DNA from 3 places in the Streptomyces sp. NPDC015171 genome. Region 2 is predicted to be linked to each of the others. Evidence: riboswitches for the same ligand, from Rfam matches in the RefSeq annotation. Region 2 holds a riboswitch; each other region holds the start of a gene.

Region 1 (7,669 bases), on a different contig from region 2:
TCACCACGAAGGCGTCCTCGCCCAGCTCCTCGTACGCCCCCGCCTCCCGGGACAGCACCAGCGCGCAGCCCTCGTCCGAGACGACCGGGACCTCCTTGGCGACCAGGTTCATGCCGTCCCTGATGGGGTTCACCAGCGCCACGTCGGCCAGCCGGTACGCGGCCAGGGACCGCGCGAAGTCGTCCTTCACATGCAGCACCACCGGCGTCCAGTCCGCCGTGCCGTACCGCTCGTTGATCCCGTCCGCGACCCGCTGCACCTCGGCGGTGTAGTCGCGGTACACGGCGAGGTCCTGCCGGGACGGGTAGGCGAACGCCACGTGGACGACCCGCTCCCGCCACTCCGGACGGCCCGCCAGCAGCTGCTCGTACGCCAGCAGACCGCGCACGATGTTCTTGGACAGCTCGGTGCGGTCCACCCGGACGATGGTCCGCCGGCCCGGCCCGATCTCCGCCCGCAGCGCCGCCATCCGCTCGGCCACGTCGGGCTCCTGCGCCCGCTTGCGCAGGAACTCCGCGTCCGCGCCGAGGCCGTGCACCCCGATCCGGGTGCCGGACGGGATGCCGGGCCCGAGCACCGTGTGGCAGCAGTCCGTGAACGCGTCCGCCCACCGCCGGGTGAGGAACGCCGCCCGGTCCGCGCCCAGGATCCCGCCGAGCAGCTCGGCGGCGATGTCGTCGGGCAGCAGCCGGAAGTAGTCCGGCGGGGCCCACGGGGTGTGCGAGAAGTGGCCGATGCGCAGGTCGGGGCGGAGCTGGCGGAGCATCCGGGGGGCGAGGGCCAGGTGGTAGTCCTGGATGAGCACCGCCGCGCCCTCGGCCGCCTCCTCGGCCAGCGCCTCGGCGAACGCCCGGTTGTAGGCCTCGTAGGAGGCCCACTGCCGCCGGAACTCCGTGCCGAAGACCGGCTCGAGCGGGGTCTGGTAGAGCATGTGGTGGACGAACCAGAGCACCGAGTTCGCGATGCCGTTGTACGCCTCGGCGTGCACGGTCGCGTCGATGTCGAGCATCCGCACCCGCTGCCCGCCGGTCTCCTCGGCCGGCAGCAGCCCGCCGGCCGCGCGCCGGACCGCCGCCCGGTCGCCGTCGCCCAGCGCGGCGCACACCCATACGGAGTCCGCGTCCGCCCCGATGGCGGAGAGGCCCGAGACCAGTCCGCCACCGCCCCGCCGGGCGTGCAGCGAGCCGTCCTCGCCCACCTGATACGCAACCGGGCCGCGATTCGACGCGACCAGCACCTGAGCCTTGTCCGCAGCACCGCGCGTGGAAGCCATACGCCTCAACCTAGCCCGGCCCGTAAACGCTCAAACGTACGGGTCCGGCCGGGCAGCGGACCGTATACGGCCCGTTCAGGCCACCTTCCGGTCGGCGTACTCCGCGATCTCCACCATGGGCGGCCGTTCCTCGGTGTCCACCGAGTAGGTGCGTGGCTCGAACCCGTCCTCGCCCCGCTCGAACTGGGTCAGCGCGGGGCGGACCAGATGGCCGCGGGCCAGCCGGAGCTGGGCCGTGCGGTAGATCGCGGCGGCCATCCGGCCCAGGGCCTGCCCGTCCTGGTGCCGGTGCCTGCGCACCCCCACGTCCACCTGGGCCAGCGCGTCCAGGCCGACCAGGTGCAGCGCGTCCACCAGCATGCCCAGCTCCACGCCGTAGCCGACGGGGAACGGCAGCTGCTCCAGCAGGGAGCGGCGGGCCGCGTACTCGCCGCCCAGCGGCTGCACGAAGCCGGCCAGCTGCGGCCAGTGCATGTTCAGCAGCGGGCGGGCCATCAGCTCGGTGACCCGGCCGCCCTGGCCGGCCGCCCCGGCGAGCGGGCGGTCGTACATCGCCTTGACCAGGTCGACGTCCGGGTCGGTGAGCAGCGGGCCGACGATCCCGGAGACGAACGCGGAGGAGAACTCGCGCAGGTCGGCGTCGACGAAGCAGAGGATGTCCCCGCCGGTCACCAGCAGCGAGCGCCACAGCACCTCGCCCTTGCCCGGCACGGCCGGGACGCGGGGCAGGATGTCGTCGCGGTGCACGACCCGGGCGCCCGCGCGCGCGGCGACCTCGGAGGTGCGGTCGGTGGAGCCGGAGTCGACGACCACGATCTCGTCGACGAGCGGGGCCCGCTCCACGAGGTCGCGCCGGATCACCGCGACGATCTCGCCGACCGTCTCCTGCTCGTTGAGGGCGGGCAGCACGACGCTGATCGTGCGGCCGGTGCGCTGCTTGGCGGCCAGGACCTGGTGCAGCGGGCGGTCGGCCACGGACCAGGAGCGGGTGCTCAGCCAGCGCTCGACTTCTTCCAGCACGGTGGGCGGCTCCTCACTGTCACGACCACACGTCACCGTGTGACCCATCTCGCGGTTCGGACGACTATCTCAACTGTCCTGGCCGTCGGTTACAGTCTTGAACAACGCCGATGACCATCGCATGTCGGGGGTCGCGTGCGTCCACAACCGAATACCGCTCATCCAGAGGGGCAGAGGGACACGGCCCGATGAAGCCCCGGCAACCCTCCGGCCAGTACTCGTCTTCCGAAGCGAGGCTCCTGGCTCGGGAAGGTGCCAATTCCGTCTCGCGGCGAAGTGCGTCGCGAGGAAGATGAGGAGAAAGGGCCTCGCCTCCATGGCTGTGCAGACAGTTGCAACCACCAGCGACTCCACCGTCGATCTCGGTCCCGCCGCGGCGCTGAGCTGTCGCGAGTGCGGCCACCGCGTGCCGCTCGGCCCGGTCTTCGCCTGCGAGGAGTGCTTCGGCCCGCTGGAGATCGCCTACGACTTCTCCGGCTACGACACCGAGGACCTGCGCCGCCGCATCGAGGCGGGCCCCGCGAACATCTGGCGGTACGCGCCGCTGCTGCCGGTCCCCGCGGACGTCACGGAGAAGCCCAACATCAACCCGGGCTGGACCAAGCTCGTCAAGGCGGACAACCTGGCGCGCGAGCTGGGCGTGACCGGCGGCCTGTATGTGAAGGACGACTCCGGCAACCCGACGCACTCCTTCAAGGACCGGGTGGTCGCCCAGGCCCTCGAAGCCGCCCGCGTCTTCGGCTTCAGCACGCTCTCCTGCTCCTCCACCGGCAACCTGGCCGGCGCCGTCGGCGCCGCCGCCGCCCGGGCCGGCTTCCGCTCCTGCGTGTTCATCCCGCACGACCTGGAGCAGGGCAAGATCGTCATGGCCGCGGTCTACGGCGGCGAGCTCGTCGGCATCGAGGGCAACTACGACGACGTGAACCGCTTCTGCTCCGAGCTGATCGGCGACCCGGCCGGCGAGGGCTGGGGCTTCGTCAACGTCAACCTGCGGCCGTACTACGCGGAGGGATCCAAGACCCTGGCGTACGAGATCTGCGAGCAGCTCGGCTGGCGGCTGCCCGAGCAGATCGTGATCCCGATCGCCTCCGGCTCCCAGCTCACCAAGATCGACAAGGGGCTGCGGGAGCTGATCGAGCTGGGTCTGGTCGAGGACCGGCCGTACAAGATCTTCGGCGCGCAGGCCGAGGGCTGCTCGCCGGTCTCCGCCGCCTTCAAGGCCGGGCACGACGTGGTCCGCCCGCAGAAGCCGAACACCATCGCCAAGTCCCTGGCCATCGGCAACCCGGCCGACGGGCCCTACGTCCTGGACATCGCCCGCCGCACCGGCGGCGCGGTGGAGGACGTGACGGACGCGGAGGTCGTGGACGCCATCAAGCTGCTGGCCCGCACCGAGGGCATCTTCGCGGAGACGGCGGGCGGGGTGACCGTCGGCGTCACCCGCAAGCTGCTCAAGGACGGCGTCCTCGACCCGGCGAAGACCACGGTCGTCCTCAACACCGGCGACGGTCTGAAGACCCTCGACGCGGTGGCCGGCACCGGCCTCACCGCCACCATCCGTCCGACCCTGGACTCCTTCCGAGAGGCTGGCCTCGCATGAGCGTGACCGTTCGCATCCCCACCATCCTGCGCACCTACACCGACGGACGGGCCGAGGTCGCCGCCGAGGGCGCGACGCTCTCGGAGGTCATCGCCGATCTGGAGAAGAACCACACCGGGATCGCCGCGCGCGTCCTGGACGACCAGGGCAAGCTGCGCCGGTTCGTCAATGTGTACGTGAACGACGACGACGTCCGCTTCGAGCAGGGCCTGGAGACCGTCACCCCGGACGGCGCCGGTGTCTCCATCATCCCGGCCGTCGCCGGCGGCTGATCATTACCTTCGGTAACCGCGGTTACTGATTGTTCAACGAATTGCCCCCTCCGTGAGAGAAGCGGAGGGGGCAATTCTGCGTGATTGAGCGCGGTACAGTTGGGGAACCCGGTCGCGGCCCCCGGTTCCCGGGCCCTGGATTCATGTCGTACGCCCGACAAGAAGTAGCCAAAGTGCGCGGGTGATCTGCGGCATTTATGGCTTTTATGGGGCCCGACTTGCCCTGAGTCGGGCGAATTCTCACTAGATTCCGGACCGCTTGCGTCCAGAATTCTCGTCCGATTGACCTGTTGCAGACGGCAGTTGGACAGATACATTCAGCCGCGGTCGACGCGTTCCGGCGCACGCCCCCGTCCAAATGGGGGGTGAGGTCTGACCCGGGTTCGCGAAGTGCGGATCTGTGCAAGGGCCAGTAATAGGGGAGTTAGGCATGGCTCAGGGCACCGTCAAGTGGTTCAACGCGGAGAAGGGGTACGGCTTCATCGCGGTCGACGGTGGTGCGGACGTCTTCGTCCACTACAGCGCCATTCAGATGGACGGCTACCGCACCCTGGAAGAGGGCCAGCGGGTGGAGTTCGAGATCTCGCAGGGCCAGAAAGGCCCGCAGGCCGACATGGTTCGCCTCAGCGCCTGAACGTTTCTTGTACGAAGGGTCCGCACCTCGCAGAGGGTGCGGGCCCTTCGCCGTGCCCGGCTCCGGTGTTCGCGGGCGGCTGACGGACGCCGCGTACCCCCGCCGGGCGCTTGCACTCGACCATGCCGAGTGCTAATCATTGCGTTAGCACTCTGAAGGTGAGAGTGACAGTGAAGGACCGGGTCGGTGAGGCCCGCAGGCCGGGTGGGGCAAGGAACCACGAGGCATGCGAGCCGTCCGTCGCGGGCGCGGGCGCGGTCCGAAGGAATCACCCCCAGTCCTGGAGGGACCACTTCACATGGCCAAGATCATCGCGTTCGACGAGGAGGCGCGGCGCGGCCTCGAGCGCGGCATGAACCAGCTCGCGGACGCCGTCAAGGTGACGCTCGGCCCCAAGGGCCGCAACGTCGTCCTCGAGAAGAAGTGGGGCGCCCCCACGATCACCAACGATGGTGTCTCCATCGCCAAGGAGATCGAGCTCGAGGACCCGTACGAGAAGATCGGCGCCGAGCTGGTCAAGGAAGTCGCCAAGAAGACGGACGACGTCGCCGGCGACGGTACGACCACCGCGACCGTGCTGGCCCAGGCCCTGGTCAAGGAAGGCCTGCGCAACGTCGCCGCCGGTGCCAACCCGATGGCCCTGAAGCGCGGTATCGAGAAGGCCGTCGAGGCCGTCTCCGCCGCCCTGCTGGAGCAGGCGAAGGACGTGGAGACCAAGGAGCAGATCGCCTCCACCGCCTCCATCTCCGCCGCCGACACCCAGATCGGCGAGCTGATCGCCGAGGCCATGGACAAGGTCGGCAAGGAAGGCGTCATCACCGTCGAGGAGAGCAACACCTTCGGTCTCGAGCTCGAGCTCACCGAGGGCATGCGCTTCGACAAGGGCTACATCTCCGCCTACTTCGCCACCGACATGGAGCGCATGGAGGCTTCGCTGGAGGACCCCTACATCCTCATCGCGAACTCCAAGATCGCCTCCGTCAAGGACCTGCTCCCGCTGCTGGAGAAGGTCATGCAGTCGGGCAAGCCGCTGCTGATCATCGCCGAGGACGTCGAGGGCGAGGCCCTGTCGACCCTGGTGGTCAACAAGATCCGCGGCACCTTCAAGTCCGTCGCCGTCAAGGCCCCGGGCTTCGGCGACCGCCGCAAGGCCATGCTCGGCGACATCGCCATCCTCACGGGCGGCGAGGTCATCTCCGAGGAGGTCGGCCTCAAGCTGGAGAACGCGACCCTGGACCTCCTGGGCCGCGCCCGCAAGGTCGTCATCACCAAGGACGAGACCACCATCGTCGACGGTGCCGGCTCCTCGGAGCAGGTCGGCGGCCGGGTCAACCAGATCCGCGCCGAGATCGAGAACAGCGACTCGGACTACGACCGCGAGAAGCTGCAGGAGCGCCTGGCGAAGCTCGCCGGCGGTGTCGCGGTCATCAAGGCCGGCGCCGCCACCGAGGTGGAGCTCAAGGAGCGCAAGCACCGCATCGAGGACGCCGTCCGCAACGCGAAGGCCGCCGTCGAGGAGGGCATCGTCGCCGGTGGTGGCGTGGCCCTGCTGCAGGCCTCCCAGGTCTTCGAGAAGCTGGAGCTCCAGGGTGACGAGGCGACCGGCGCCAACGCCGTGCGCATCGCCCTTGAGGCCCCGCTGAAGCAGATCGCCGTCAACGCCGGCCTCGAGGGCGGTGTCGTGGTGGAGAAGGTGCGCAACCTGACCCCGGGCCACGGCCTGAACGCCGCGACCGGCGAGTACGTCGACCTGGTCGCCGAGGGCATCATCGACCCGGCGAAGGTGACCCGCTCTGCCCTGCAGAACGCCGCCTCCATCGCCGCGCTGTTCCTCACCACCGAGGCCGTCATCGCCGACAAGCCGGAGAAGGCCGCCGCGCCGGCCGGCGGCGGCATGCCGGGCGGTGACATGGACTTCTGATCCGTCCCGGATCGTCTGTCCTTCTCCGAGGGCGGCACTCCCTGTCTGTGGCAGGGGGTGCCGCCCTCGGGCGTGTCCGGGGTCACGCCACAATCCCCGGCCGGGCCGGAATGCGGGGCGGTGCGCCCGTTGTTACTTCAGGAGCTGCAACAATGCGCACGCACATACCAGTCGGTTGACCCCGCCATCGTCGAGGAGCCCTCCACGTGACCGTCACGCCCTCCGCCTCCCGCGCGGCCCGGATACTGTCCCGCCCCATCGCGCTGAACGGCCTCACCGTCCCGAACCGGATCGTGATGGCGCCGATGACCCGCATGTTCTCCCCGGGCGGCGTCCCCGGCGAGGACGTGCGCTCGTACTACGCGCGCCGCGCCGCCGCCGGCGTCGGCCTCATCGTCACCGAGGGCACCTACGTGGGCCACGAGTCGGCCGGTGAGAGCGACAGCGTCCCGCGCTTCCACGGCGAGGAGCAGCTGGCGGGCTGGGCCAAGGTCGCCGAGGACGTGCACGCGGCCGGCGGCACGATCGTCCCGCAGCTGTGGCACATCGGCATGGTCCGCGAACAGGGCAAGCCGCCGTTCCCGGACGCCCCCGCCGTCGGCCCCTCCGGCCTCGCCGCTGCCGGTGCCGAGCCCACCGGCAAGGCGATGACCCAGCAGGACCTGGACGAGGTGATCGGCGCCTTCGCCGAGGCCGCCGCCGCCGCCGAGCGCATCGGCTTCGACGGTGTGGAGCTGCACGGCGCCCACGGCTACCTCCTGGACCAGTTCCTGTGGGCGGGCACCAACCGGCGTACCGACGCGTACGGCGGCGACCCGGTGGCCCGTACCAAGTTCGCCGCGGAGATCGTCGCGGCCGTGCGTGCCGCGGTCTCCCCGGAGTTCCCGGTGATCTTCCGCTACTCGCAGTGGAAGCAGCAGGACTACACCGCCCGCCTCGCGGAGACCCC
Region 2 (7,669 bases):
GCGAGGCCGGCGGCGACGGCCTTCTCGGTGGCCGCGCGGACCGCGGCCGACTGCTCGGGCGGCAGCGGGAGGCGCGGCGGGCGCACCGGACCGCCGTAGCGCCCGACGACGTCCATGGAGAGTTTGATCGCCTGGACGAACTCCACCTTCGAGTCCCAGCGCAGTAGCGGGTGCAGCTGACGGTACAGGGGGAGCGCGGTGCCGAGGTCGCCGGCCGCCGCGGCGCGGTACAGCTCCGCCGAGGCGCGCGGCAGCGCGTTGGGGTAGCCGGCCACCCAGCCCTTGGCGCCGGCCACCGCCAGCTCCAGCAGCACATCGTCGGCGCCGGCCAGCAGATCGAGTTCCGGGGCGAGTTCGGCGATCCGGTAGGCGCGGCGGACGTCCCCGGAGAACTCCTTGACGGCGTGCACGAGACCCTCGCCGTGCAGCCGGGCGAGGAGTTCGGGCACCAGGTCGACCTTGGTGTCGATCGGGTTGTTGTACGCCACCACCGGCAGGCCCGCCCGCGCGACCTCCGCGTAGTGGGCGAGGACGGACCGCTCGTCGGCGCGGTAGGCGTTGGGCGGCAGCAGCATCACCGAGGCGCAGCCGGCCTCGCCCGCCTGTTCCGCCCAGTGCCGGGCCTCTGCGGAGCCGTACGCGGCGACGCCCGGCATCACCCGCTCCCCGCCGATCGCGGCCACGGCGGTCTCCACCACCCGGGCGCGCTCCTCGGGCGCGAGCACCTGGTACTCACCGAGCGAGCCGTTCGGTACGACGCCGTCGCAGCCCTGGGCGACGAGCCAGGCGCAGTGCTCGGCGTAGCGGTCGTGGTCGACCGTCAGGTCCTCGCGGAGCGGGAGGGCGGTGGCGACGAGGACGCCGCGCCAGGGACGGTTCTCCGGGTGGGACATGGATGATCCCCCATTCAATAGGGTGTGACATAGCACTGATGGATGGTGTGCGGTGGGCGGTGGCGGGAGGGGTGGGCGGTGTGTTCGGGAAGCCGGGCGCGTGCGTTCAGACCGGGTCCGGCAGGGCGGCCAGGACGCCGAGGGGCACCGGCCGGGCGAACGGCCTGCGTCCGGCGGTGAGCGGGCAGCCCGCGAGGCCGGCCACCGCGGGCGCGCACATCCGGCCCTGGCACCAGCCCATCCCGGCCCGGGTGAGCAGCTTCACGGTCCGCAGGTCCCCGGCGCCGAGCGGGCCGGCCGCCTCACGCACCGCACCGGCGGTGACCTCCTCGCAGCGGCACACCACCGTGTCGTCCGGGACGCGGTCCGCCCAGCCGGCGGGCGGTGCGTACACCGCGTCGAGCGTGGCGGCGAACTCCCGCAGCCGGGTCCTGTCCCGGGCGGCGGCGGCCCAGCCGCGCGGATCGGGGACGGTGCCATACAGCCGGGCGGCCGCCGAGCGCCCGGCGATGTGCCCCTCGGCGAGCGCGAGCGCCGCGCCGCCGACCCCGGTGGCCTCCCCGGCGGCCCAGACGCCGTGCACGTCGGTGCGCTGCTCGTCGTCGACCCGTACGGCGGTGCCGGACAGGGCGCAGCCGAGGGTCTCGGCGAGGTCGGTGTGCGGCAGCAGGCCGTGGCCCACGGCCAGGGTGTCGCAGCGGATGCGGCGGGCGCCGCCGGGGCGGGCACGGCCGTCCCGGTCCAGTGCGGCCACCGTCACCGACGTCAGCCGGTCGGTGCCGTGTGCCGCCACCACGGTGTGCCCGGTCAGGGTGCGCACGCCGTGATGCAGCAGCCGGGCCGCGTACCCGGCGCCCTCGGCGAGCTTGCCGGGCCGCGCGGCCAGGGCGGGCGCCCGGCGCAGCAGCGCGGCGGGACCCGCGGACTCGACCAGCGCGGCGACCCGGGCGCCGGCCGCGGCGAGGCCGGTCGCCACCGGCAGCAGCAGCGGCCCGGTCCCGGCCACCACGGCCGTCCGGCCGGGCAGCGTCAGACCGCCCTTGAGCATGGCCTGCGCCCCGCCCGCCGTGACGACGCCGGGCAGCGTCCAGCCCGGGAAGGGCAGCACCCGCTCGTACCCGCCGGTGGCCAGCAGCACGGCGGCGGCGCGTACGGTGACCCCCTCCTCCTGCGCGGGACCGAGCAGGGCGTGCACGGCGAACGACCCGGAGCCGGGAGCGCGCTCCACGCACCACACATGGTGGTCCGTCAGATGGGTGATCCGGCCGGCCGCGCGGTGCCGTTCCAGGCCGGCCCGCAGCCGCTCCCAGGTGCGCCACTGGTGGTGCAGGGCCTGGGGCCTGCGCACGCCGAGGGCGGCGGCGGGCTGCCGGTAGAACTGGCCGCCCGCCTGCTCGGCGGCGTCGACCAGGACGACCCGCACGCCCCGGGCGGCGGCCGCGAGGGCCGCGGCGAGCCCGGCAGGGCCCGCGCCGATCACGGCGAGACACGGTCGCTCAGTCATCGTCCCGGCCCGTCCCCTCCTGGCTGCGGATCACGTCCCCCGGGCGCACCGGCACCAGGCAAGCCCGCTGGTTGGGGCGGTCGTTGACGGTCACCAGGCAGTCGAAGCACACCCCGATCCCGCAGAACACCCCGCGGGGCCTGCCCGTGGCCCGCGTCCTGCGCCAGGCCGGCACGCCCGCCTCCCACAGCGCCGCCGCGATCGTCCGGCCCGGCAGCGCGGCCAGGGTCCGGCCGTCGAAGGTGACGGTGCGGGCCTCGCCCGGCCGGGCCCGCGCCAACTCCAGTGGATTCACGGTGTGTCGCCTCCGTCGGTGTCGAACCGCTCCGGCCGGAACGGTGTGAGGTCGAGCTCCGGCGGCTTCCCGGTGAGCGCCCGCGCGATCAGCTGTCCGGTGCCGGTGGCGAGCCCGATGCCGGCGCCCTCGTGTCCGCAGGCGTGGAACAGGCCGGGCGCGCGCGGGTCGGCGCCGATCGCCGGGAGGTGGTCCGGCAGATACGGCCGGAAGCCCGCGTACGTCCGCAGCGCGCTGACCCGTTCGAGGAACGGGAAGAGCCCGATCGCCCCGGCCGCGAGCGCCCGTACCGCGCGCAGCGACAGCGTGCGGTCGAAGCCCACCCGTTCCCGGGTGGCGCCGATCAGCACCGGTCCGGCTGCCGTGCCCTCCACGACCGGCGAGGTCCGCAGGGCGGCCGAGCCGCTGGCCACGTCGGCCACGTAGTCCGCCGCGTACACCTTGTGCCGGATCATGCGCGGCAGCCGCTCGGTGACCAGGACGAAGCCGCGCCGGGGGAGGACCGGCAGCCGGACCCCGGCCAGCGCCGCCAGCTCGCCGCCCCAGGTGCCGGCCGCGTTCACCACCGCCGGCGCGTGCAGGTCGCCCCGGTCGGTGCGGACGCCGTACACCGTGCCGTCCGCCGCGCGCAGCACGCCGGTCACGGTCCGGCCGGTGTGCACGGCGGCACCGGAGGCGCGGAGCAGCCGGGCCGCGGCCAGTGCGGGCATGACCTGGGCGTCCTGCGGATAGTGCACACCGCCCGCCATGCCGGGCGCCAGGTGCGGCTCCAGTGCGGCGAGCCGGTCCCCGTCGACCGGTACGGCCGTGACACCGGCGGCCCGCTGGCCCGCGGCGAAGTCCCGCAGCGCGGCCAGGGTGCCGGGCGTCGACGCGACGACGAGGCCGCCCTTGGGCTCGTACTCGACCGCCGTGCCCAGCTCCGGCGCCAGCTCCGCCCACAACCGGGCCGACAGCAGGGCGAGCCGGAGTTCCGGACCCGGTTCCTTGTCGGAGACGAGCAGGTTGCCCTCGCCCGCTCCCGTGGTGCCGCCGGCCACCGGGCCCCGGTCCACCACCCGCACGTCGAGGCCGGTCCGCGCGGCGTACAGCGCACAGGCCGCGCCCACCATCCCGGCTCCGACGACCACGACATCGCACGTCAGCCGCTTCGCCACGGTCAGTACTATGTCACATGTTTCTCTCGCTGAGGAGCCCCCCGCATGCGCCCCGATTCCCAGCCGTGGACAGCCTCTTGACGTCGTACGGAGCCCGATCGACACTCCAGGGAGGGAATCCTAGTGAAAAGGTAGGGAATCATGACGCGCCATGAAACGGGCACCGGCCGCACGGGCCGGACGCCGTTGCGCGCACCCCTGCTCACCTCCCGCCGCCATATCGACCTGCAGCGCGTCTGCAGCGCGATCAGCCACCGCCGCTGAACCGGTCCCGCTCGCCCCGCCGGCCGGCCGTGCCCGCTCCGGCGTCCGTTCGCCCGCCCATCGACCCGGGGAGAAGCATGTCCGTCACTCCGCTCGCCGCCGTTCCGTCCGCCCGCCGAGCCGCCCCCGCCTTCCGCGGCCGCATCGGCCGGGACGCCCGCAGCGGCCACTACGCCGTGCCGCACCGCTACCGGCTCCATCTGTCGACCGCCTGTCCCGACGGACTGCGCCTCGCCATCGGCCACAGCCTGCTCGCCCTGGACACCGGCTGTCCGGTCACCCTCCTGCCCGCCGTCCCCGACTGTCCCGGCGGCGGCCACTCGGCGCTCCGCCCGCTGTACGAGGCGAGCGCCCACCACTTCACCGGACCGGCGCTCGGGCCCGTCCTCAGCGACGACTGGTCCGGACGCATCGTCAGCACCCACGCCCCGGACATCCTGCGCGACCTGGACCGGTTCCCGCACGAGGGCGACGCCCGCCTGTACCCGGCCGGTCTGGAGTCCGTGATCGAGGCCGTCGAGCGGATGTGCGCCGAGGGCATCGACGAGGCCGCGCAGCGCGCCGGACGGGCCGGTGCCGGCCCCGCCGAGCGGGCCGGAGCGCTCGACACGCTGCTGGACACCCTCGACCGGCTCGACCGGCGGCTGGCCGGCGAGGAGTACCTGGCCGACGACCGGCTCAGCGCCGCCGACATCGAGCTGTGGGTGTCGCTGGTGCAGCTCGACACGGTCCACCGCTGCCATCTGGACGCCGCCGCCGTGCACCGCATCGCCGGGCACCGCGCCCTGTGGGCCTACGCCCGCCGGCTGGCCGCCCACCCCGCCTTCGGCCGCCGGCTCGACCTCGACGGCATCGCCCGCCGCCACCACGGCCGCTGCCAGGGTCTTGAGGCCGCCGGCGCCGCGGTCCAGATCCTGGACTGGGCGGCCCACGCGGCGGACTCCCCGGACGCTTCTCGCAGGTGACAGCGGTCCGTGGACGTCCACTGGGCGGACGGCCGTTGACATTCGAACGGGCAACTGCCTTACTTACGGCTCAGAACGGTCATGAGCGTCAGCACCAAGCCCTGGCTCGCTGACCGGCAACCCTCGCATCGCGGTGGGGTGCCCCAGGTGACGACCGGACCGGACGACGTTTTCGGTAAGCGCGAGGCCCTCCCGGGCCCACAACAGTGACAGGTGACGCCATGTACGCAGCTCCCAGGACGGCCGCGAGCCGCCCGCAGAGCTGCGTACCGTCGTACGCCGGTCTCCTCGTCGCCGACCGCGCCGTCGATCTGCTCCGCGTGAACAGCGCACTGTGTACCGCGCCGGGCGCTGCCCGCTGCCGGGGCTGACGTTCCCTTCCAGCCCCCGCGTTCCCGCCGCACACCGTCCGCCCGGTGTGCCGTTGTCCGCCCATCCCCCGGTTGTGCGCGTGCCCGTGCGCCGCCTCGTGCCGTAGTGCCGTCGCGGCCCATGCCCGCTCGTCCGCGGCCGCGGGGTGTCCGATTTCGCCGGAGCCCCTCATGAGTGAACCCCCAGGCGCCGCCGTCTCCCTCGCCGAGGCGCCGACTCCCACCGACCCGCCGTCAAAAAGCCTCTCCGCACAGCGGGTCCAGCCGCTGCGCAGACCCGGGCGGTGGACCGTCACCGCGGTCGTCCTCGTGCTCGTCGCGCAGATCCTGCACGGACTGGTCACGAACCCCTTCTACCAATGGGACCGCTTCCAGTACTGGTTCCTGCGCCCCACCGTCCTCGACGGCCTCCTCGTCACCCTCGAAGTCGCCGCGTTCAGCGCCGTACTGGGGCTCGTCGGCGGCGTCCTGCTCGCGCTCGCCCGGCTCTCCGGAAGCGCGGTGCTGCGCGCCGTCAGCTGGACCTACACCTGGCTGTTCCGCTCGGTGCCGCTGATCGTTGTGCTGATCTTCCTCTACAACTTCAGCGCCCTGTACAAGACGCTGAGCCTCGGCGTGCCCTTCGGTCCGGCCTTCGTCAGCTTCGACGAGTCGAAGCTGGCCACCGACATGGCCATCGCCGTCATCGGCCTCAGCCTGAACGAGGCGGCGTACGCGGCCGAGGTGGTCCGCGGCGGCGTCCTCTCCGTCGACCAGGGACAGCACGAGGCCGCCGCCGCGCTCGGCCTGCCCCGGGGCTACCAGTTCCGCAGGATCGTCTTCCCGCAGGCCCTCAGGTCCATCACCCCGAACTACGTCAACCAGCTGATCGGCCTGATCAAGAGCACGTCCCTGGTGTTCTACGTGTCCCTGCTCGACCTGTTCGGCACGGTGCAGTCGATGGGCAACACCTACCCCGGTGACGTCGTCCCGCTGCTGATGGTCGCCACCGTCTGGTACCTGATCCTGACCAGCGCCGTCTCCGTCGTCCAGTTCTACGTCGAGCGGCACTACGCCCGGGGCGCCACCCGCACCCTGCCGCCGACCCCCCTGCAGAAGGCCCGTGACGCCCTGACAGACCTGCGGGCCCGACTGCGCGGAGAGGCCGCCGTATGACCACCGTCCGGACCCCGGAGAAGACCGCCCCCGCGGCGCTCGAAATACACGACGTGCACAAGTGGTACGGCACCCACCGGGTGCTCGACGGCATCGACCTGACCGTCCGCCCCGGCGAGGTCACGGTGATCATCGGCCCGTCCGGCTCCGGCAAGTCGACGCTGCTCAGGGTCGTCAACCACCTGGAGAAGCCCGAGATCGGCCATGTCAGCGTGGGCGGCGAACTGATCGGCGTGCGACGGCACGGCGGACGGCTGAAGGAACTCAGCGAGCGCGCCATCCTCGCCCAGCGCGGCCGGATCGGCTTCGTCTTCCAGAACTTCAACCTCTTCCCGCACCTGACGGTCCTCGACAACGTCGCCGCCGCGCCCGTCGCCACCGGCAGGCTGACCAGGCCGGCGGCCCAGGAACTCGCCCGCGAACTGCTCGAACGGGTCGGCCTCGGGGACCGGACCGGCGCCTATCCGCGGCAGCTGTCCGGCGGCCAGCAGCAGCGCGTCGCCATCGCCCGCGCCCTCGCCCTGCGCCCCGGGATCATCCTCTTCGACGAGCCGACCTCGGCGCTCGACCCCGAACTCGTCGGCGAGGTGCTGGCCGTCATCAAGGACCTGGCCACCAGCGGCACCACGCTCGTCATCGTCACCCACGAGATCGGCTTCGCCCGCGAGGTCGCCGACCGGGTCGTCTTCATCGACGGCGGCCGGATCGTCGAACAGGGCCCGCCCGGCGAGGTGCTGGACAAGCCCCGGCACGCACGGACCCGGGACTTCCTCGGCAAGGTCCTCTGACCCCCGCCTTCCCCCCGCGCTCACGAACTCCCCCCACGGCAGCACGCCCACCGCCCTCATCAGCGAGACAAGGACAGCCACGCCATGCCTACCCACCTCTCCCGACGCGGCCTGATACGCGGCATCACGGCGGCCACCGCGGTCGCCGCCCTCGCCACCGGACTCACCGCCTGCGGGGGCGACAGCGAGGCCGCCACCACGACCGACAGCGCGGGCACCGTGACCGTGGGACGCCTCTCCAACGGAGCCGCCAAGGAGACCGGACTGAAGGTCTCCG
Region 3 (7,669 bases), on a different contig from region 2:
CCTCCGGAGTGGCGCACTCCAGGAACTCCACCAGGGGCACGTCAGGGGCGGGCCTGCGCCCGGCGGCCAGCCGTACTTGCTCGCGGGTGTTGGAGTCGTCGCTGTAGACCAGCACCGTGGCGGTCGGCTGCATTGTTCCTCCGGGACGTCAGCGTCGTACGGACAGGACGGACAGGGCCGTTTGGGCGGATGTTACTCCCATGAACACCACGTCAACACCGGTATGGCGGGTGGCAACACTCCGAACGGCACCCCCCGGAGTGAGCGCGAGATAAGCGACCGACATAATGTCGGTCGTGGCGACAGCAACGACAGTAGAAACAGGGCACGCGCACCCGTCGGTCAACAGGCCGAACCTCACCAGCGTCGGAACCATCATCTGGCTGAGTTCCGAGCTGATGTTCTTCGCGGCCCTCTTCGCGATGTACTTCACCCTCCGGTCGGTGACCGGACCGGATCACTGGAAGGAGATGGCGCACGCGCTCAACGTGCCCTTCTCCGCGACGAACACCACGATCCTGGTGCTCTCCTCCCTCACCTGCCAGCTCGGCGTGTTCGCGGCCGAACGCGGCGATGTGAAGAAGCTCCGTGGCTGGTTCATCCTGACCTTCATCATGGGTGCGATCTTCATCGGCGGTCAGATCTACGAGTACACGGAGCTGGTGAAGAAGGACGGCATCTCGCTGTCCTCCGACCCGTACGGCTCGGTGTTCTACCTGACCACCGGCTTCCACGGCCTGCACGTGACGGGCGGCCTCATCGCCTTCCTCCTGGTCCTCGGCCGTACGTACATGGCCAAGAGGTTCACCCACGAGCAGGCGACCGCCGCCATCGTCGTGTCCTACTACTGGCACTTCGTCGATGTCGTCTGGATCGGCCTTTTCGCCACGATCTACCTGATCAAGTAGCCGGGACCGCTCCCGCACATCCAGAAGCACCGACGCAGAAGATCCTGACACCGGGGTAATCCGTGAAAAAGCTCTCCGCACGACGACGCCATCCGCTGGCGGCGGTCGTCGTCCTACTCCTCGCGCTGGCGGCCACTGGGGGGCTGTACGCCGCGTTCGCACCCGCGGGCAAGGCACAGGCCGATGAAACCTCCCAGTCCCTGACCATCAAGGAGGGCAAGAAGCTCTACGAGGTCGGCTGCGCCAGCTGCCACGGCACCGGTGGCCAGGGCTCCTCCGACGGCCCGAGCCTGGTGGGTGTCGGCGCCGCCGCGGTCGACTTCCAGGTGGCCACCGGGCGCATGCCGGCCGCCACCTCCCAGGGGCCGCAGGTCGTCAAGAAGAAGAACATCTACACGCAGGCCCAGATCGACCAGCTCGCCGCGTACGTCGCGTCGCTGGGCGCCGGCCCGAGCGTGCCCACCAAGGAGCAGTACGGCCCTGAGGGTGCGGACATCGCCAAGGGTGGCGAGCTGTTCCGTACCAACTGCGCGCAGTGCCACAACTTCACCGGCAAGGGCGGTGCCCTGACCAAGGGCAAGTTCGCTCCGACCCTGGAAGGTGTCGCTCCCAAGCACATCTACGAGGCCATGCAGACGGGCCCGCAGAACATGCCGTCCTTCCCCGACACCACGATGTCGGAGAAGAACAAGAAGGACATCATCGCGTACCTGAACGCGGTCGACGGCAGCAAGACGGAGAACCCCGGCGGTCTGGAGCTGGGCGGCCTCGGGCCGGTCAGCGAGGGTCTGTTCGCCTGGATCTTCGGCCTCGGCGCGCTGATCGCGGTCGCCGTCTGGGTCGCCGCTCGGACCGCAAAGGCCAAGAAGTCATGAGTAGCCAAGACATTCCAGAAGAGAACCTGCCCGCTGCGCAGGACCACGCACACGGTGCGGTGACGGTCGCGGACGAGGAGAACCCCTTCGCCGACCCGGGGCTGCCCCCGCACGAGCACCGGATCCAGGACATCGACGAGCGGGCCGCCAAGCGGTCCGAGCGCGCGGTCGCCCTGCTGTTCACGGTGTCGATGCTGGCCACCATCGGCTTCATCGTCTCGTACCTGGTCATCCCGAACGACAAGTCGATCTTCGTCTTCCCGATCGGGCACATCAGCGCGATGAACTTCGCGCTGGGTCTGACCCTCGGCGTGGCGCTGTTCTGCATCGGCGCGGGCGCGGTCCACTGGGCCCGCACTCTGATGTCCGACGAAGAGGTCGCCGCCGAGCGTCACCCGATCGCGGCCTCTCCCGAGGTCCGGGCGAAGGTCCACGCGGACTTCAAGCAGGGCGCCAAGGAGTCGGCGCTCGGCCGCCGCAAGCTGATCCGCAACACCATGTTCGGCGCGCTGGCCCTGGTGCCGCTCTCCGGCGTCATGCTGCTCGGCGGTCTCGGCCCGGCTCCGGGCACCAAGCTCCGCCACACCCTGTGGGCCAAGGGCAAGCGCCTGGTCAACATGAACACGAACGAGCCGCTGCGTCCCGAGGACGTCGCCGTCGGTTCGCTCACCTTCGCCATGCCCGACGGGCTGGAGGAGCACGACGAGGACTTCCAGAACGAGATCGCCAAGGCGGCCCTGATGATCGTCCGGCTCCAGCCGGCCAACATCAAGGACAAGCGCGAGCTCGACTGGTCGCACGAGGGCATCGTCGCCTTCTCGAAGATCTGCACCCACGTGGGTTGCCCGATCTCGCTGTACGAGCAGCAGACGCACCACGTCCTGTGCCCGTGCCACCAGTCCACCTTCGACCTCTCCGACGGTGCCCGAGTGATCTTCGGCCCCGCCGGCCACGCCCTGCCGCAGCTGCGCATCGGTGTGGACAGTGAGGGTTACCTCCAGGCGCTCGGCGACTTCGAGGAGCCCGTCGGTCCTGCATTCTGGGAGCGCGGATGAGTACTGCAGAGAACACGAATTCATCCGCCGCTGACGCGGCGGGCCGCTCTCGCGGAAAGGCCCCGGCCGGCGAGCGCGTCGCCGACTGGGCGGACGGCCGGCTCGGGATCTACTCCCTGGCCAAGGCCAACATGCGCAAGATCTTCCCCGACCACTGGTCGTTCATGTTGGGCGAAGTGTGCATGTACAGCTTCATCATCATCATCCTGACGGGTGTGTATCTGACGCTGTTCTTCCACCCGTCGATGAACGAGGTGGAGTACCACGGCAGCTACGTCCCGCTCCAGGGACAGCTGATGTCCGAGGCGTTCAGCTCGACCCTGCACATCTCCTTCGACGTGCGCGGTGGTCTGCTCATCCGGCAGATCCACCACTGGGCCGCGCTGATCTTCCTCGCCGGCATGTTCGTGCACATGATGCGCGTGTTCTTCACCGGCGCGTTCCGCAAGCCGCGTGAGATCAACTGGCTGTTCGGCTTCCTGCTGTTCGTCCTCGGCATGTTCACCGGTTTCACCGGTTACTCGCTCCCGGACGACCTGCTCTCCGGCACCGGTGTCCGCTTCACCGAGGGCGCGATCCTGTCCGTGCCGATCGTCGGAACGTACATCTCGATGTTCCTCTTCGGCGGCGAGTTCCCCGGCCACGACTTCGTCGCCCGGTTCTACTCGATCCACATCCTGCTGCTGCCGGGCATCATGCTCGGCCTGATGGTGGCGCACCTGATCCTGGTCTTCTACCACAAGCACACGCAGTTCGCGGGTCCCGGAAAGACCGAGAAGAACGTCGTCGGCATGCCGCTGCTGCCGGTGTACATGGCCAAGGCCGGAGGCTTCTTCTTCCTGGTCTTCGGTGTCATCGCGGTCATCGCCGCGGTCGCGCAGATCAACCCGATCTGGGCCATGGGCCCCTACCGTCCGGACCAGGTGTCGACCGGCGCCCAGCCCGACTGGTACATGGGCTTCGCCGAGGGTCTGGTCCGCTACATGCCGGGCTGGGAGATCAACTTCTGGGGTCACACGCTCGTCCTGGGCGTGTTCATCCCGCTGGTGCTCTTCGGTCTCGTCCTGATGGCGATCGCGCTCTACCCGTTCATCGAGTCCTGGGTCACCGGCGACAAGAGCGAGCACCACATCCTGGACCGCCCGCGCAACGCGCCGACCCGTACCGGCTTCGGTGTGGCCTGGGTGACGGTCTACATGATCGGCCTGATCGGCGGTGGCAACGACCTCATCGCCACCCACTTCCATCTGTCGATCAACGACGTCACCTGGTTCGTCCGGATTTTCTTCTTCGCCGGACCGGTCATCGCGTTCATCGTCACCAAGCGGATCTGCCTGGGCCTGCAGCGCCGCGACCGCGAGAAGGTGCTGCACGGTCGCGAGACCGGCATCATCAAGCGGCTGCCGCACGGTGAGTTCATCGAGATCCACGAGCCGCTCAGCCAGGAGCAGCTGCACACCCTCACCTCGCACCACCAGTACGAGCCGGCCGCGATCGGCGCGACGGTGGACGAGAACGGTGTGGAGCGCAAGGTTCCGGCGTCCGAGAAGCTGCGCGCCAAGCTCAGCGATGCCTACTACGGCGAGGACAGCCAGATCCCCAAGCCGACCGTCGAGGAGTACAAGGAGATCACGAGCGGCCACGGCCACCACTGATCACCGCGTCGCCACGCCACGCGGAGGGCCCCGTCCGGGTTGCGGACGGGGCCCTTCGCCGTGTCACCGGGCTCGATAGGGTGGGGGGCGACGGAGCAGGTATGTGAACGAGGAGCGGCTGATGAGCGCTGTGACCCCCGCTGGAGGCGACACCGCGGCGGGCCGCTCCTGGCCCGCCCTGCTGAACGGTCTGCTGGACGGCCGGAACCTGTCCGCCGACGACACCGCCTGGGCGATGGACCGCATCATGCGCGGGGAGGCGACCGACGCGCAGATCGCCGGGTTCGCGGTGGCGCTGCGGGCGAAGGGCCAGACGGTGGAGGAGATCACCGGTCTGGTCCGCACGATGTACGAGCACGCGAACGTGATCGAGGTGCCCGGCCGGACCGTCGACATCGTCGGCACCGGCGGCGACGGGGCCAGAACGGTGAACATCTCCACGATGTCCTCGCTGGTCGTCGCGGGCACGGGCGCGAAGGTCGTCAAGCACGGCAACCGGGCCGCGTCCTCGGCGTCCGGCTCCTCCGACGTCCTGGAGAAGCTCGGCGTCAACCTCGACCTGACCCCCCGGCGGGTGGCGGAGGTCGCCGAGGAGGCGGGCATCACCTTCTGCTTCGCGGTGAAGTTCCATCCCGCGCTGCGGCATGTGGGCGCGGCGCGCGGCCAGTTGGGCATCCGTACGGTGTTCAACCTGCTCGGCCCGCTGACCAACCCGGCGCGGGTGCGGTCCCAGGCGGTCGGCGTGGCCGTCGCGCACGAGGCGCCGATCGTCGCGGGCGTGCTCGCCGAGCGCGGCAACTCCTCGCTGGTCTTCCGCGGCGACGACGGTCTCGACGAGCTGACCACGACGGCCACCTCCCGGGTCTGGGTGGTCCGGGACGGCAAGGTCACCGAGGAGAGCTTCGACCCCCGGGACGTCGGTATCGAGCTGGTCCCGGTGGAGGCGCTGCGCGGCGGCGACCCGGTCTACAACGCCGAGGTCGCCCGCAGGCTGCTGGACGGCGAGCGGGGGCCCGTACGGGACGCCGTGCTGCTGAACTCGGCGGCGGCCCTGGTGGCCCTCCAGCCGGCGGACACCTCGCTCGCCGAGCAGCTCCGCGCGGGCATGGCGAAGGCCGCCGAGTCGATCGACTCGGGGGCGGCGAAGCGGGCGCTGGAGCGCTGGGTGGCCGCGAGCAACGCGTAGCACCGCGGGTGTCGTCCCGCGATCCGGACACGGGTTGCGGGACGACGATCATTTCGCGTACGTTCCTGTACCAGGTCATGAGTGACAGTCATGAGGCCCCGGCCGACTGTCCGGCAACCCTCCGTCCGTGGCGGGGTGCCCCGGGTGAAGACCAGGCCGTGCACAGCAAGGTGTACGGCAAGCGCGGATCCCTCGCACACTTCCGACAGTGTGGGGCCAGGGATCCTGGTCATCGAGGAGCCTTCCGTGAGCAAGCGAATGCGATAGGGCCGCCGAGCCCCGCCTCCGCACACCCTTCTCTCTCTTCCGCGCATCGCGCGCGTTCCTCTCACGGGAGTTCCGTCATGTCTGTCTCCACCGCTGCCTGCGACCAGTCCGTTTGCACCCCTCTGCCGGTTCTGGGACGAGATGTCACCGTGCCGCTGGTCACCGGCGGCGAGGTCACCTACGCCGCCCTCGACTACGCGGCCAGCGCTCCCGCCCTCCAGCGCGTCTGGGACGACGTCGCCGCGTACGCCCCGTACTACGGCAGCGTCCACCGCGGTGCCGGCTACCTCTCCCAGCTCTCCACGGACCTGTTCGAGAACGCCCGCACGGCGGTCGCCGAGTTCCTCGGCTGCCGCCCGGCCGACCAGGTGATCTTCACCCGGTCGACCACCGACTCGCTGAACCTGCTGGCCCGTGCGCTCCCGGCCGGCTGCCAGGTCTTCGTGTTCGAGACCGAGCACCACGCCTCCCTGCTGCCCTGGCAGGACGCGCGGGTCACCTACCTGGACGCCCCGCGCACCCCCCGGCAGGCCGTGGAGACCCTGGAGCGGGCCCTCGCCGACCGCGATCCCTACGGTCCGGCCCTGGTCTGCGTCACCGGCGCCTCCAACGTCACCGGCGAGCTGTGGCCGGTGCGCGAACTGGCCGCCGCCGCGCACGCCCACGGCGCCCGGATCGTCCTGGACGCCGCCCAGCTGGCCCCGCACCACCCCGTCGACATCCGGGACCTGGACGTCGACTGGGTCGCCTTCTCCGGGCACAAGCTGTACGCCCCCTTCGGCTCCGGTGTGCTCGCCGGCCGTGCCGACTGGCTGCGGGCGGCCGAGCCGTACCTCGCGGGCGGCGGCGCGAGCCGCAAGGTCACCCGGAGGCAGGACGGCGGTGTGGCCGTGGAGTGGCACGACAGCGCGGCCCGCCACGAGGCCGGCTCCCCGAACGTCATCGGCGCCTACTCCATCGCCGCGGCCTGCAAGGCGCTGACGGAGGCCGGCTGGGACGCCCTGGTCGCCCGGGAGCGGTACCTGATCGCCAAGGTCCGCGAGGGCCTCGCCGAGGTCCCCGAGGTGCGGATCCTCTCCCTCTTCGGCGCCGACGCCGAGCGCGTCGGCGTGCTCTCCTTCGTCGTCGAGGGCTGGAACAGCTCCCACTTCGCCGCCGCCCTCTCCGCCGAGTACGGCATCGGCGTCCGCGACGGCCTGTTCTGCGCCCACCCCCTGGTGCGCACCCTGCTCGGCTCCGACCCCGAGACCCAGGGCGAGTGCGGCGCACCCGAGGCGGCCCCGGGGGAGAAGTCGCTCAACGCCATCCGGGTGAGTTTCGGCGCGGGCACCCCCGACGAGCACGTCGAGCGCTTCGTGACCGCCGTGACCGAGCTGGTGCGGGACGGCGCCAAGTGGCAGTACCGCACGGAGGACGGCCGCTGCGTCCCGGCGGTCTGACGAAACCGCCGACCCGCGACCCGCACGCGCCGCACCTGGGAACCGGCTGGACGGCCGGGCGCGTATACGCTCCCCCTGACGACTCGTTGGACAGGGGGAGCCCGGAGTGCAGCCGCTGCGCGCAACCGACCCGCGCCACATCGGCCCGTACGAAGTCCTCGGCAGGCTCGGCGCGGGAGGCATGGGCGAGGTGTACCTCGCCGCCTCGCGCACGGGGCTGAGGCTCGCGGTGAAAGTGGTCAGACCCGAATACGCCGAGGACCGCACCTTCCGTGCCCGCTTCC

Evidence for each region. A riboswitch is a leader RNA that binds a small molecule or an ion and turns the genes downstream of it on or off. The one in region 2 is predicted to bind S-adenosylmethionine.
Region 1: another riboswitch for S-adenosylmethionine. It lies ahead of thrC (threonine synthase); the one in region 2 lies ahead of ACF073_RS34685 (amino acid ABC transporter permease).
Region 3: another riboswitch for S-adenosylmethionine. It lies ahead of ACF073_RS31070 (aminotransferase class V-fold PLP-dependent enzyme); the one in region 2 lies ahead of ACF073_RS34685 (amino acid ABC transporter permease).

The regions. Positions count from the first base shown of each region.
Region 1 is NZ_JBIBUO010000005.1:134,738-142,406, forward strand. Features, by position in the region: gene ACF073_RS15845 (trehalose-6-phosphate synthase) at 1-1,273, opposite strand, end outside; gene ACF073_RS15850 (glucosyl-3-phosphoglycerate synthase) at 1,349-2,293, opposite strand; SAM riboswitch class I at 2,449-2,592, shown strand; gene thrC (threonine synthase) at 2,610-3,893, shown strand; gene ACF073_RS15860 (MoaD/ThiS family protein) at 3,890-4,165, shown strand; gene ACF073_RS15865 (cold-shock protein) at 4,596-4,799, shown strand; gene groL (chaperonin GroEL) at 5,098-6,720, shown strand; gene ACF073_RS15875 (NADH:flavin oxidoreductase) at 6,927-7,669, shown strand, end outside.
Region 2 is NZ_JBIBUO010000018.1:18,904-26,572, forward strand. Features, by position in the region: gene ACF073_RS34655 (dihydrodipicolinate synthase family protein) at 1-893, opposite strand, end outside; gene ACF073_RS34660 (NAD(P)/FAD-dependent oxidoreductase) at 1,000-2,397, opposite strand; gene ACF073_RS34665 ((2Fe-2S)-binding protein) at 2,390-2,692, opposite strand; gene ACF073_RS34670 (NAD(P)/FAD-dependent oxidoreductase) at 2,689-3,849, opposite strand; gene ACF073_RS34675 (putative leader peptide) at 3,991-4,113, shown strand; gene ACF073_RS34680 (glutathione S-transferase C-terminal domain-containing protein) at 4,191-5,078, shown strand; SAM riboswitch class IV at 5,156-5,266, shown strand; gene ACF073_RS34685 (amino acid ABC transporter permease) at 5,621-6,604, shown strand; gene ACF073_RS34690 (amino acid ABC transporter ATP-binding protein) at 6,601-7,392, shown strand; gene ACF073_RS34695 (ABC transporter substrate-binding protein) at 7,477-7,669, shown strand, end outside.
Region 3 is NZ_JBIBUO010000013.1:266,878-274,546, reverse strand. Features, by position in the region: gene ACF073_RS31100 (two-component system response regulator) at 1-133, opposite strand, end outside; gene ACF073_RS31095 (heme-copper oxidase subunit III) at 288-908, shown strand; gene ACF073_RS31090 (c-type cytochrome) at 971-1,783, shown strand; gene ACF073_RS31085 (Rieske 2Fe-2S domain-containing protein) at 1,780-2,838, shown strand; gene ACF073_RS31080 (cytochrome bc complex cytochrome b subunit) at 2,835-4,493, shown strand; gene trpD (anthranilate phosphoribosyltransferase) at 4,615-5,679, shown strand; SAM riboswitch class IV at 5,753-5,869, shown strand; gene ACF073_RS31070 (aminotransferase class V-fold PLP-dependent enzyme) at 6,024-7,385, shown strand; gene ACF073_RS31065 (PQQ-binding-like beta-propeller repeat protein) at 7,492-7,669, shown strand, end outside.